Regions from separate parts of the Bradyrhizobium sp. CB82 genome, predicted to be linked through region 2. Evidence: riboswitches for the same ligand, from Rfam matches in the RefSeq annotation. Region 2 holds a riboswitch; the other holds the start of a gene.
What was found. Region 2 has a riboswitch for glycine ahead of QA640_RS38290 (D-amino acid dehydrogenase). Riboswitches for the same ligand answer to the same signal wherever they lie in the genome.
Positions count from the first base shown of each region.

Region 1: it holds a riboswitch for glycine, as region 2 does, so the genes downstream of both, gcvT (glycine cleavage system aminomethyltransferase GcvT) here and QA640_RS38290 (D-amino acid dehydrogenase) in region 2, are expected to answer to the same signal.

Region 1 covers NZ_CP121650.1:3,428,169-3,436,218, forward strand. The annotation lists gene recA (recombinase RecA) at 1-959, shown strand, start outside; gene gcvP (aminomethyl-transferring glycine dehydrogenase) at 1,050-3,932, opposite strand; gene gcvH (glycine cleavage system protein GcvH) at 3,950-4,318, opposite strand; gene gcvT (glycine cleavage system aminomethyltransferase GcvT) at 4,329-5,477, opposite strand; glycine riboswitch at 5,623-5,711, opposite strand; gene alaS (alanine--tRNA ligase) at 5,932-8,050, shown strand, end outside.
Region 2 covers NZ_CP121650.1:7,967,417-7,973,791, reverse strand. The annotation lists partial or broken gene istB (IS21-like element helper ATPase IstB) at 1-394, opposite strand, end outside; gene istA (IS21 family transposase) at 394-1,653, opposite strand; partial or broken gene QA640_RS38295 (transposase) at 1,799-2,196, opposite strand; gene QA640_RS38290 (D-amino acid dehydrogenase) at 2,847-4,082, opposite strand; glycine riboswitch at 4,140-4,229, opposite strand; glycine riboswitch at 4,232-4,330, opposite strand.

The DNA of each region.
Region 1 (8,050 bases), 4.5 Mb from region 2:
GTTCGATGGACATCGAGGCGGTGTCGTCCGGCTCGCTCGGGCTTGATATCGCGCTCGGCATCGGCGGCCTGCCCAAGGGGCGCATCGTCGAGATCTACGGGCCGGAATCCTCAGGCAAAACGACGCTGGCACTGCACACGGTGGCGGAAGCGCAGAAGAAGGGCGGCATCTGCGCCTTCATCGACGCGGAGCACGCGCTCGATCCGGTCTATGCGCGCAAGCTCGGCGTCAACATCGACGACCTCCTGATCTCCCAGCCCGATACCGGCGAGCAGGCGCTGGAAATCTGCGACACGCTGGTGCGTTCGGGCGCGGTGGACGTGATGGTGATCGATTCGGTCGCGGCACTCGTGCCGAAGGCCGAACTCGAAGGCGAGATGGGGGAATCGCTGCCCGGTCTCCAGGCGCGGTTGATGAGCCAGGCGCTGCGCAAGCTGACGGCCTCCATCAACAAATCCAACACCATGGTGATCTTCATCAACCAGATCCGCATGAAGATCGGCGTGATGTACGGCTCGCCGGAAACCACGACCGGCGGTAACGCGCTGAAGTTCTACGCCTCGGTCCGCCTCGACATCCGTCGCATCGGCGCGATCAAGGAGCGCGACGAGGTCGTCGGCAACACCACGCGCGTGAAGGTGGTGAAGAACAAGCTGGCACCGCCCTTCAAGCAGGTCGAGTTCGACATCATGTACGGCGAGGGCGTGTCCAAGATGGGCGAAATCCTCGATCTCGGTGTCAAGGCCGGCATCGTCGAAAAGTCTGGCGCCTGGTTCTCCTATGACAGCCAGCGCCTCGGCCAGGGCCGCGAGAACTCCAAAGCGTTCCTGAAGGCCAACCCGGACGTCACCGCCAAGATCGAGACCGCGATCCGGCAAAACTCCGGCCTGATTGCCGAGCAAATTTTAGCTGGCAATCCCGAGCGCGACGCCGACGGCGAGGAGCCGACGGAGGAGTAGGGCTCGCGCAGGTAAAGTTTCGCGAGGAGCGGGCGCTGAGGACGTTGAGTTGCCGACGTCTTCGGCGCCCGTTTCGTTAAGCCGTTGGCCTCACTCCGCAGCCTGCGCGTAGTCGCTCACCGGCGGGCAGGTGCACACGAGGTTACGGTCGCCATAGACGTTGTCGACGCGGCCCACCGGGCACCAGTATTTGTCGGTGCGCGAGGTGCCGGCGGGGAAGCAACCTTCGCTGCGGCTGTAGGCGCGCTTCCAATCGTCATCGGCGATGTCGTGCACGGTGTGCGGCGCGTTGCGCAGCGGTGATGCCTCGATCTTGAAGCGGCCGCTCTCGACCTCGGCGATCTCCTTCCGGATCGCGATCATGGCGTCGCAGAAGCGATCGAGCTCGGCCTTTGATTCCGACTCGGTCGGCTCGATCATCAGCGTGCCCGGGACCGGGAAGCTCATAGTCGGAGCATGGAAGCCGTAGTCGATCAGGCGCTTGGCGATGTCGTCGACGGTGACGCCGCTCGTCGTTTTCAGCGGGCGCGGATCGATGATGCATTCGTGCGCGACGCGGCCCTTCGCGTTCTTGTAGAGCACTGGGAAATACGCATCCAAACGCGCCGCGACGTAGTTGGCGTTGAGGATTGCGATCTCGGTCGCGCGCTTCAAGCCTTCGCCGCCCATCATCAGGATGTAGATGTAGGAGATGGTCAGGATCGAGGCCGAGCCGAACGCTGCTGCCGACACCGGGCCAACCGCCGCGTCCGCGTGGGGCGCGGGATGACGAATCTCCGGATGACTTGGCAGGAACGGCGCAAGGTGCGCTTTTACGCCGATCGGGCCCATGCCCGGACCGCCGCCGCCATGCGGGATACAGAACGTCTTGTGCAAATTGAGGTGGCTGACATCGGCGCCGTAGTCGCCGGGCCGTGACAGGCCGACCTGCGCGTTCAGGTTTGCGCCGTCGAGATAGACCTGGCCGCCATGGCCATGCACGATGTCGCAGATCTCGCTGATGTGCTCCTCGAATACGCCATGCGTCGAGGGATAGGTGATCATCACCGCGGCGAGATCGTCCGAATGCTTTTCGGCCTTGGCGCGGAGGTCATTGACGTCGACGTCGCCATTCTTCTCGCAGGCGACGACCACCACCTCCATGCCGACCATCGCGGCGGAGGCCGGGTTGGTGCCGTGGGCGGAGGAGGGGATCAGGCACACCTTGCGATGGCTCTCGCCACGTGCCGCGTGATAGCCGCGGATCGCAAGCAGGCCGGCATATTCGCCTTGCGCGCCCGAATTCGGCTGGAGCGAGATCGCGTCGTAGCCGGTGATGTCGCACAGCCATTTTTCAAGCCGTGCGAACAGCGCATGATAGCCCACCGCCTGCCCGCGCGGGGCAAATGGATGCAGGCTGGAAAACTCCGGCCAGGTCAGCGGCATCATCTCGGTGGTCGCGTTGAGCTTCATGGTGCACGAGCCGAGCGGGATCATCGCGCGGTCGAGCGCGAGGTCGCGATCGCTGAGCTTGCGCATGTAGCGCAGCATCTCGGTTTCCGAGCGATGCGCATGGAACACCGGATGGGTGAGGAAGCCGGTGGTCCGCTTCAACGCCTCGGGCAGCGCCTCGCGCGTGGTCGCGTCGATCTCGGCATAAGCGAGCTTGCCTCCGAACGCGCGCCAGACCGCCTCGATGGTGGCCGGGGTCGTGGTCTCGTCCAGCGCGATGCGCAGGCCGTCGCTGCCGAGGCCGAGATTGATTGTCTCGGCCGTGGCGCGCGCGATGATCTCGTCACGCTTCGTACCAACGTCCACGCTGACTGTATCGAAGAAGTGTTCGGAACGTGGCGCGAAGCCGAGCTTGCGCAGACCCGCGGCCAGCACGGCGGTGCGGCGATGCACCATGCGTGCGATCTGCGAGAGGCCTTCAGGGCCATGATAGACCGCATACATCGAGGCGATCACGGCGAGCAGCACCTGCGCGGTGCAGATGTTGGAGGTCGCTTTCTCACGGCGGATATGCTGCTCGCGGGTCTGGAGCGCGAGGCGATAGGCGGGTGCACCACGCGAGTCCACGGACAGGCCGACGATGCGGCCGGGCAGCGACCGCTTCAGCGCATCGCGCACCGCCATGTAGGCTGCGTGCGGGCCGCCATAGCCCATCGGCACGCCAAAACGCTGTGCCGAGCCGATCGCGATATCTGCGCCGAGCTCGCCGGGCGAGGCCAGCAGCGTCAGCGCCAGCAGATCGGCGGCAACGATCGCAAGGGCGCCCTTGGCGCGCAGCGTCGCAATGGCCGGCCGCAGGTCGCGCACCGCGCCCGAGCTGCCGGGATATTGCAGCAGTGCACCAAGCACGTCTGTCTTGTCGAGATCACTGAGGGGATCGCCGACGATCAGGTTCCAGCCCAAGGGCTCTGCGCGGGTGCGCATCACCGCGAGCGTCTGCGGATGCACGTCCTTGTCGACGAAGAAGGCTTGCGCTTTCACCTGCGAGTGCCGCTCGGCGAGCGCCATGGCTTCGGCCGCGGCGGTCGCTTCATCGAGCAGCGAGGCGTTGGCGACGTCGAGCCCGGTGAGGTCGCAGATCATGGTCTGGAAGTTGAACAGCGCCTCCAGCCGGCCCTGGCTGATCTCGGGCTGGTAGGGCGTATACGCCGTGTACCAGGCCGGGTTTTCCAAAATGTTGCGCTGGATCACCGCGGGCAGGATGGTGCCGGAATAGCCTTGGCCGATCAGCGAGGTGAAGACCTGGTTTTGGGCTGCGAGCTCGGCCATGTGCGCGATCGCCTCGGTCTCGGTCAGGGGCTTGCCCAGATCGAGCGGAGATGCCTGCCGGATCGAGGCCGGCAGCGTCTCCGCCATCAGCGCATCGACGCTCTTGGCGCCGACCGTTTCGAGCATTGCGGTGACATCGCGCACTGAGGGGCCGATGTGGCGGCGAACGAAACTGGCGGCGGTTTCGCCGCTGGATTTACGGTGCGCGGTCATCGCTTGCTCCATCGTCCTTAAGCCGTGTGTGCCTTGTAGGCGGCTTCATCCATGAGGCCCCCGAGCTCGCTCTTGTCGGCAATTTTGATCTTGAAGAACCAGGCCTTGCCTGCGGCCTCCGAATTGACTAGCGCCGGCTCGTCGACGACCGCCTGGTTGACCTCGAGCACTTCGCCCGAGATCGGCGCATAGACGTCCGACGCCGCCTTCACGGACTCGACCACGGCCGCAGCTTCCGTCTTCTTCAGCGCGCGGCCGACCTTGGGCAGCTCGACGAACACGATGTCGCCGAGCTGCTGCTGGGCGTAATCGGTGATGCCGACGGTGGCGACGTCGCCGTCGATGGCGAGCCATTCATGGTCGGAGGTGTACAGCGTAGTGGTCATTGTCTCGTCCTCAGCGTTTGTAGGTGTTTTTCACGAAGGGCATGGCAGCGACTGCGAGCGGCAGGCGCTGGCCGCGCACCTCGGCGAAGAGCTTTGTGCCGAGCGCGCTCAGGCTCATGGGCACGTAGCCCATCGCCACCGGCGCGCTCAGGCTTGGGCCGAAACCGCCCGATGTGACCTTTCCAATGGGATCGCCGCCCGCGCTCTCGGCAAACAGCAGCGCGCCCTCGCGCACCGGGGCGCGGCCCTCGGCACGCAGGCCGACGCGGCGGCGGGATGCGCCGTGATCGAAGTGGGCGAGAATCTTTTCGGCGCCGGGAAAGCCGCCGGCGCGGGCGCCGCCGCTGCGGCGGCTCTTCTGCACCGACCACTCCAGCGCGGCCTCGACCGGCGTGGTGGCGGTGTCGATGTCGTGGCCGTAGAGGCAGAGCCCGGCTTCCAGCCGCAGGCTGTCGCGGGCCCCGAGACCGATCGGCAGCACGTCCGGATTGTCCAGCAGCATCTTGGCGAGGCGTTCGGCATCGGCAGCCGGAACCGAGATCTCGAAACCGTCCTCGCCGGTGTAGCCGGAGCGCGAGACGAAGCACCTGATGCCGGCGACCTCGTGCGGGCCGGCGTCCATGAACTTCATGGCCGGTGCCTCTGCACAAAGTTTCGCCAGCGCCGCTTCGGCCTTCGGACCCTGGAGCGCGATCAGCGCGCGGTCGTTCAGCGAATCGATGATGCAGTCATCGGAGAGATGCGCGCGCAGATGTGCCTCGTCCTCGGCCTTGCAGGCGGCATTGACGACCAGGAACAGGTGATCACCCAAATTGGCGACCATCAGATCGTCGAGAATGCCGCCGTCGAAATTGGTGAACTGAGCATAGCGCTGCCGCCCCTTGGCGATCGCCACGATATCCTGCGGCACCAGCCGCTCCAGCGCGCTGGCGGCGTCCTCGATCCTCCCGGATTTCGGCCGCAGCGCGATCTGGCCCATATGGGAGACGTCGAACAGGCCCGCTTTGCTGCGGGTATGGAGGTGCTCCTTCAGCACGCCGGCGGGGTACTGCACCGGCATCTCATAGCCCGCGAACGGCACCATCTTGCCGCCCACGGAGACATGGAGGTCGTAAAGAAGGGTACGTTTCAGGGAGTTCTTGTCGTCCGACGCAAGCATCACAGGGGCCCTCGCGGTTCCCGGGGAGAATTCCCCGAGGGAAACCAGTCGAAGCCCCATCTGTCGCTGTGCCTGAGAGTATTATCCCGTCGGCGGGTGCCACCCGGGCTTCAATGCCCGTCGGCGCCTCTTTCCAGATGCTGTCAAAGCCACACGGTCCCTTTGCCTGAGAGTTTCCGGGGCGGTTGCTCCTTCGGCGCCGGCAACAAAGCCGGTCTCTCCCGACGTGGCCGTACGTTACATGTAGGTACAGAACACAGGCTGGCCAAGGCTGTCAACGCGGCCGCAATGTCTATCAACGGCCTATTGCGCGGCTGCGGCAACCCTCTGATCTCTCTGCACAGTTTCTGGACAGGGCAGCTCACCTTGTCTAAAAGCGCTATCGCCCGCAGATATCAGCCTTAATTTCAGGTTTGGGCGGATTCTGGCGGATCTTGCACCCGATTGGATGAACATGAGCGGCGTCAACGAGATCAGGTCGACCTTTCTGAACTTCTTTGCCAAGAACGGCCACGAGATCGTGCCGTCCTCGCCATTGGTGCCGCGCAACGATCCGACGTTGATGTTCACCAATGCCGGCATGGTGCAGTTCAAGAACGTCTTCACGGGCGTCGAGAAGCGCCCCTATCACCGGGCCACCACCTCGCAGAAATGCGTGCGCGCCGGCGGCAAGCACAACGACCTCGACAATGTCGGCTACACCGCGCGCCATCTCACCTTCTTCGAGATGCTCGGCAACTTCTCCTTCGGCGACTACTTCAAGGAGCGCGCGATCGAGCTCGCCTGGAATCTGATCACCAAGGATTTCGGGCTGAAGAAGGACAAGCTGCTCGTCACCGTCTATCACACCGACGACGAGGCGGCCGGCCTGTGGAAGAAGATCGCGGGCTTCTCCGAGGACCGCATCATTCGCATCCCGACCTCGGACAATTTCTGGGCGATGGGCGATACCGGTCCGTGCGGCCCTTGCTCGGAGATCTTCATCGATCGCGGCGAGCACATCTGGGGCGGGCCTCCCGGCAGCCCGGAAGAGGACGGCGATCGCTTCCTCGAATTCTGGAATCTGGTCTTCATGCAGTTCGAGCAGGTGACGAAGGAGGAGCGCCAGCCGTTGCCGCGCCCCTCGATCGACACCGGCATGGGGCTGGAGCGCATGGCCTGCATCCTGCAGGGCGTCGACAGTGTGTTCGAGACCGATCTCTTCCGTCAGCTGATCGATGCGACCGCGTCCGCGCTTGGTAGCGGACCGAATGAGCAGACGGTCGCCTCGTTCAGGGTGATCGCCGATCACCTCCGCTCCTCGGCCTTCCTTGTGTCTGATGGCGTACTGCCCTCGAACGAGGGCCGCGGCTACGTGCTGCGCCGGATCATGCGACGGGCGATGCGCCACGCGCAGCTTCTGGGCGCGAAGGAGCCGCTGATGCATCGCCTCGTCTGGGCGCTGGTGCGTGAGATGGGCCAGGCCTATCCCGAGCTGGTGCGCGCGGAAAAGCTGATCGAGGAAACGCTGCGGCTGGAGGAAACCCGCTTCCGCAAGACGCTGGCGCGCGGCCTTGCCATCCTCGACGAGAAGAGCGCGTCATTGAAGAAGGGCGACATGTTCGACGGCGACGTCGCCTTCACGCTCTACGACACTTACGGCTTCCCGCTGGATCTCACACAGGACGCGCTAAAGTCGCGCGGTATCAGCGTCGACCAGTCTGCCTTCACCGATGCGATGGAGCGTCAACGCGAGAAGGCGCGTGCGTCCTGGGCGGGCTCGGGCGAGGCCGCCAGCGAGGCGATCTGGTTCCCGCTGCGCGAAAAGCTGGGGGCCACCGAATTCCTCGGCTATGAGACCGAGAGCGCCGAAGGCGTCGTCGCGGCGCTGGTGAAGGACGGCAAGGAAACCGACAGCCTCAAGGCCGGCGAGACCGGCTCGATCGTGCTCAACCAGACCCCGTTCTATGCGGAGTCCGGCGGCCAGGTCGGCGATACCGGCGTGATGGTCGGCGAGGGCGGGATCAAATTTCGTGTCACCGACACGCAGAAGAAGCTCGGCGATCTCTTCGTGCATATCGGCACGGTGGAGCAGGGGACGCTTAAGGCCGGCACCGCGCTCCAGCTCGAAGTTGACCACGCGCGCCGGTCCTCGATCCGCGCCCATCACTCCGCGACGCATCTTCTCCACGAGGCGCTGCGCCAGGTACTGGGCGATCATATCGCTCAGCGCGGCTCGCTGGTCGCGCCCGATCGCCTGCGTTTCGACTTCGTGCATCCCAAGCCGATCACGCCGGCGGAGCTCGCCCGCGTCGAGGACATTGCCAATGACGTTGTGCTGGAAAATGACGAGGTCACGACGCGCATCATGGGTGTCGACGAGGCCCGCGAAGCCGGCGCGCGTGCGCTGTTCGGCGAGAAATATGGCGACGAGGTCCGCGTCGTCTCGATGGGCAAGACCGCGCGCGAACACGGCGCCAACGCAATGGGCTGGTCGGTCGAGCTCTGCGGCGGCACTCATGTCAAGCGCACCGGCGATATCGGCCTGATCACGCTGACAAGCGAGAGCGCGGTCGCTTCCGGCGTGCGCCGTA
Region 2 (6,375 bases):
GCCCTGCTTTGACGGCCTCGACACCAAGAGCGAGGCTCAAATGGGTCTTGCCCGTTCCTGGTGGCCCGATGAGGTGGACGGCCTCGGCGCGATTGATGAACTGCAATCCGGCGAGCGCCAGGACGCGGTTTTTGTCCAGCGACGGCTGGAAGGCGAAGTCGAAGCCGGCGAGCGTCTTGATCGCCGACAACTTGGCCATCTGAACCGCCATTTTGATGCGACGGTTCTCGCGCATCGTGAGCTCTTCGGTGAGCAAGGCGTCGATGGCTTCGACGGCGCTAATTTCGCCGCGTTCGAGGCCGCGCAGGGTGACGTCGAGGATTTCCAAGGCGCGCGGCATCTTCAGGCTGACCAGGTTGGTCTTGACGCGCTCGATGACGGAGGAAGCACTCATCACACGACCTCCTGGGCTGCCAGGCGGCGGCCGACGGCCGCGTAGAAGTCCAGCGAACGACGCGCGGCGTGGTCTCCGGCGCGCGTGAGGGTGACGGGTTCTGTGTTGCCTGGACGGCGTCGGCCGAAGCTGGCGAGCTTGCGGTGTGCCGGATCGAGCCGCTTCTGGCCCCGACCTTCGAGCGGAGCATGACTTGCCACCAGCACGCTGCCCTCGAAGATGCGGATTTCGTCGGCGAGGACATGGACATCGAAGACCCGCCGCCGCGTGGTATCAGGCACGCTGTAGAGATTGCCGCCGACGCTCACCATGCCTTCGTGCGAGGCCCGTCGCTCCAGATGCAACACTGCTCGATAGGGCGCGCCCGGCAAGGCTTGCAGTGCCGCCTTTTCCTCGGCGAAGGCCTCGTTGACGACCCGACGGGTCGTGGCGTGCACCCGCGGATTGGCGACCGTATCCAGCCAATGGCGGAGCTGGCCGTTGAGATCGTCGAGATTGCGGAAGATACCGCCGAGGAAGAAGTCCTCGCGGATGTATCGGAACGGCCGCTCGACCTTGCCCTTTGTCTTGGCCCGATAAGGCCGGCAGGCGCGCGGCTGGAAGCCATAATGGCGAGCGAGATCGATCAGCGCGCGGTTATAGACCACGAGCCCCTCGGCATCCTCGCCGAGGACAGCGGTTTTCATCCGGTCGTAGAGGATCTCGCGCGGAACGCCGCCGATTGTCTCTAAGGCGGCGATATGGCAGCGAAGCACTGTTTGGAGGTCCTGGTGGACAACGAACCGCGCCCAGATCAGGCGTGAGTAGCCGAGCACCATGGAGAACAGCCAGACGATGCGCTTGATCCCTGGCTCATCGACGAACTCGACCTCGAACCTGGCGAAGTCGACCTGCGCCTGCTCACCCGCTGGCGTTTCAAAACGCACTTCGAAGCCCGCCGGCTGGGAAGGCCGCAGCTCGCGCACGCGATCGCGCACGATGCTGTAGCCACCGGCGAAGCCGCGTTCCGTGAGCTCACGCCACAGCCGCACGGCCGTGAGCGCAGGATAGGCGGCCAGCCGCTCGCGCAAATAAGCCTCGAAGTGATCGACAATTCCAGGCCTCGCCACTCGCTTTTTGTAGACCGGCGGCTCCAATCCTTTGGCGATGTAGGCCCTGACCGTCTTTCGGTCGACACCAAGCTGCCGGGCGATCGCGCTGAACGACAGACCTTGGCGATGCAAATCCAGAATCATGACAAGTTCCCCAAGTTTGAGCACCGCGCCCTCCCTCCCGCCTGCAGGGGGAACGTCGGCGATTCGATGCGATGGCCGACCGTCCAGGGCATGCCCTGGACGGTCGGCCATCGCGAAAACTGGGAAATTTTCAAATGCCATAAGTGGGGAGAATTACTCCGCCACTCACACCGGCCTCGTGCGCCACCCGCAAGCTCTCGGCCAGCAACAGCTCCAGCTTGTCGCCGAGCCGCTTGCGGCTCAGGTCCGAGCGCTCGTGCGGGAACGCGTGCTGAAAGAACTCTTCGCCGGTGAAGTACTGGAAATACGGGTCGTGCACCCAGCGCTCGCACACCCCCTCATCGGACAGGCCGTAAATGTGCTTGAGCAGCAGCAGCCGATCATGAAGCGGGTCGCGATGCCCGGCCGACCATTCTCGCTATAGAGCGACGCGATCTCGCCGTCGATCCAGTCCCAATCGACCTTGCCGGCGAGTTGAACCAGCTCATGCTTCATATTGAAGATCTGGTCCAGCCTGGCCCGGAACAGATCGCCCGATCCCGTCGTCCTGTGCTTCTTCGATCGCATCGCCACCTCCGATGCGACGACGGAATCATGATTGGCGATTCGACGGAATCTTGAAAAGGAAACTGCAAGGTTCCGACGACCGAAGCATCAAAACCCTGCAATCGCAACAGTCCACCAACGACAAATGCGATTCCAACTCAATCGCTTAGCCGCTCTGAGCGGCGAAAAAAGCGCGACGTTCGACTCGAATTTGCGTTCGATCGCCTCCTCGCGGTCAAACTTGAACCAGGTTTACGTAATTCTCGTTCCAGATCAGGTGCGCTTCGCGCGCGCCGGCGCCGATGTGACGGGAGGCGAAGATGCAAGGCGCCATTGTTTGAGCGCCGCCTCGCGATCCGCTTCAAGCCGTTCCGCGGCGGTGGGGGCGAATTCTGACCGCATCACCAAGGGCCAAATCAAACGGATAGACGGATCTCATGCTCTTGACTTCCTCGTCGGAAGTGATGGGTTGACCTGCTCCGATCGTCTGCAGCCAATCCTCACCCTGGAGCCCGGTCGACGTGCTGCGCGGCGGCTCCGAGCACCGTGTTTCCACCCCGTGGATCCATCGCAGACCTGCCCTGGAGGCGTTGACTCACATTTACATATGAGGGCGGTGGAGAATAGGACGTGCTCAGAGCTTTGGCGCGGATTGGGTATGCAGTTACAGGTCAACCACTCGGCGTGCCGCCGTCCTCCGTCATGATGGCGTCGGCGACCATCTCAGCTGTCGCAGCCGATAGTGTCCAGCCCAGATGACCATGGCCAGTGTTGTAGAAGATGTTCGGCCTCTTACCCCTGCCAACCCTCGGCATCATGCTGGGTGTCATGGGACGCAAGCCGGCCCAAGGCACCACCTGCGCCGTGCAAACACCGGGAAAAAATCGTTCCACCCACTGCACCAGAGGCCTAATTCGACTGGCGCTGATGTCGCGGTTCTCGCCGTTGAATTCAGCGGTTCCGGCGACACGGAAGCGATCTTCTCCCAACCGGCTAGTGACGATCTTGCTCGCCTCGTCGAGGATGCTGACACGCGGCGCTGCTGTCTGGCTCACCGTGTCCGGCAAGTTCACCGTGATGGAATATCCCTTGACGGGATAGATGTTAACGCGATCTCCGAGTATTGAAGCAATACGGCGGCTGCCAATACCAGCACAGATTACTGCCCTTTGAGCCCTGTGTTCGTTCCTAAGAGGACCTTCTTGCCAATGTACAAGCACACCTTGTGCATCCGAGCGCATCTGGAAGATCTGTGCTCCGAAGACAAAGCGCACACCCTTTCGCTCGCAGGCCGCAGCAAGACCGCGCGTGAACTTGTGAATGTCGCCAGTTGAGTCAGACGGGGTGAAGAAACCGCCATAATATTGGTTCCGCAGCGCAGGTTCGATCGCACGCATTTCAGAGGGGGTTACGGGGCACCGGTCCAGTCCTCCCTCCAGCAGCAGCTTATTCACGCAAGAAGCTGCATCGAATTCGGCTTTACTGGAATAGACGTGCAAAATGCCTCGTCGTTCGAGATCAAAATTGATGCCCTCACGATCGGCAATGTCAAACAGATGCTGCCGCGCGTCGATTGCGAGTCTAGTCGTCTCGATTGTGTTACGACGATAGTGACGGATCTGGCCGACGAACTCTGCCAACCAAGTATATTTATGATAACTTGGACTCGGGTTCAGCAGCAAGGGGGCGTCCTTGCGCAGCATCCATTTGAGACCTTTAACGATCGTGCTTGGGCTGTTCCAGACCTCCGCATTGCTTGCCGACAATTGTCCCCCATTGGCAAACGAGGTCTCCATCGCGGCATAACGATGTCGATCGAATACTGTAACAGAGTAGCCGCGCACAGCCAGCGCGTAAGCGGTTGTAACTCCGGTAATGCCGGATCCGATAATAGCGATCGTTGTCATCATGTGCTCCAAGACAGGGGTGAACGTCGCAATGGTATTCGCCATAGCTCCGCCCCAAATCTGTCCGTGCACCTGAGAGCTTGCTCCGCTGGCCCAATGGGTAGCGGTCCCCTTCGGTGGGCGCCAACTGGCGCCTCTCTCCAGATTGTCCTGGGCGTGCGGTCCTGGGCCTGAGAGTTTCCTTGGGGAGTTGCTCCGTCGGCGGCAATGGCCATTGGCGGCTCACCGCGCTCTCCCGCACGCTGTCGTCAGACATCCCAATATTTTCAGGCATGTGATGGCATGTCAAGATCGAGGTATCATCAAGGTCAATAACAGCACAGAAGGGATCACTTGATGATCGTCTGGCGCAGTTCGACTGGCCCCGAAACGACACGATTCCGACAGCGGCGCAGAAAGCGCCTTTTCCTCAACATACCGCCCCCTCGACATATTCGTCGCTTTCCCGCGCAGAAGTGAACAAATTGCAGTAATGCTGCGGGATCGGCTGAAAAGTGTGCGACACGAGCACTCAGGCAGGTCTAACCTGATCGACAATATTGGGGTGATCTATGGCTGAACGAAGCGGTTCGTGCGTCTGAAGTAATTGTGTGTGTCGGGAGCGATAATCTCGCGACTGCGGTTCAGTTGTTTTGCGCGACAGATCGTTCGTAAGCACTATGAAGTCGCCAGCGCTCCTTGCGGTCCGCGATGGAAACAATTTGCGATTTAGGCACAATGAACCTGATCGCTCTGTCATTGTTTCGATTGGCTGCCGCAGTCGGTCATCAGCACATTTTTTGCCCGCCGCTCCGTCACAGACGCTGCTCGATCATGAAGCTCAAGTCGTGCCCGGTGCGATTGCAGGCGGGGCTCGGGCCGTACTGCGGCTCTGGGCGTCGACACGCGGCGAATTCAGGCGCAAGCCTTGAATAGGCCGCCTTTCTTCTTTGACACTTTGAAGCGGCTAGAGCCGGGCTTAGCGCGACTGCGCGAGGGTTTCCCGAGAGCAAGCCATGTGCTTGCAAATCAGTGGCTGGTATCGGACACCTATGATCCCGAGAGCCGCTTGGGCGATCTAAACGCTTGCGCGCTCGATCCTCAACGGGGTGAGGCCACGCGATGAGCATGTGGCGGCAGATACCTCGCGCAATCAGCGATGTTTGATTCGATTACGTGAAAGACGAACGAGAGTGCTCTCAAACACGTTTGAGGGTTATCAATCTCATGCAAAAGTTGCGCGCGCCCAGAAGTTAATGGCCAGAGATCCGTTATCTGCCACCGTCCTGGTGCCAGGACCGCGATCCGCTGCTTGACTTTGTAATGGTGCTGTACCTAGACCGTGGACTTGAATACCAGGCCGGCAAAAACCGTACTTCAGAGGAGATTCCGGATAGGTCAAGCCTCTTGACAACGCATCCATCAGATCAGGCTCTCCAAGTTCCTGATCGCACTTCTGTACCCTTTGCCGCCCGAGTAGGGCATCTGTCGGAGAAAGACTCTTGACCTTCCTTCAATCAAAACGATTCCGTACGTTCCTTTTGCACAGATCGAGTACGAAAACCGGGTCGAACAAGCGCGGCGGTTGATGAAAAGTACGGTTTCGACGCACTTCTCGTGACGTCCGAGCACAACTGGCGCTATTTGTTGACGATATTAGCGCGACGCCAAATTCGACTACCAGACCCCGTTTTCTTCTTATCCCTTTGTCTGGTGAAGCGATCGGGATCGTTCCAGGCTCATACGACGATTTTCATAGTCAAACTACCTGGGTGAAAAACTACCGGACTTGGCCCGGCCCCAATCCGAAAGATGAGGGTGTTTCCGCGCTCGTTAAGTTATTGAGTGATCTACTGCCAGACAATGCCAAGATAGGGACCGAACTCGGCGCAGAGAGCAGGCTTGAATGCCTGTTGGCGACTTTTTGCGTGTCGTTGATGCAATCGGACCTCGGACGTTTGCCGATGCGTCGGATCCGATCTTCACTCCATTGCGCATAATCAAGTCGCCTTCGGAGATTGATCGAATGCGTACGGTAAATGGAGTTACTTCGGAGGTGTTTGATAATCTGGCGCCAAAGTTGCGTCACGGCATGACTGAGCGAGAGGTTTGCCGTCTGTATGAACTCGAAATGTTTTACTCGCGGTATCGATAAAACTCTCAAGATCAATTGCGCTTCTGGGCGTGGAGGCTATACACGCTGCTTTGGTGTTCCCTCAGATAAGGTTCTCTCCAATAAGGATCTCCTGTTTATTGATAAAGGCTTTTTATTCAACTGACCGCCCCGGGTTTGCCGGAGGCCATTTGGTTTAAG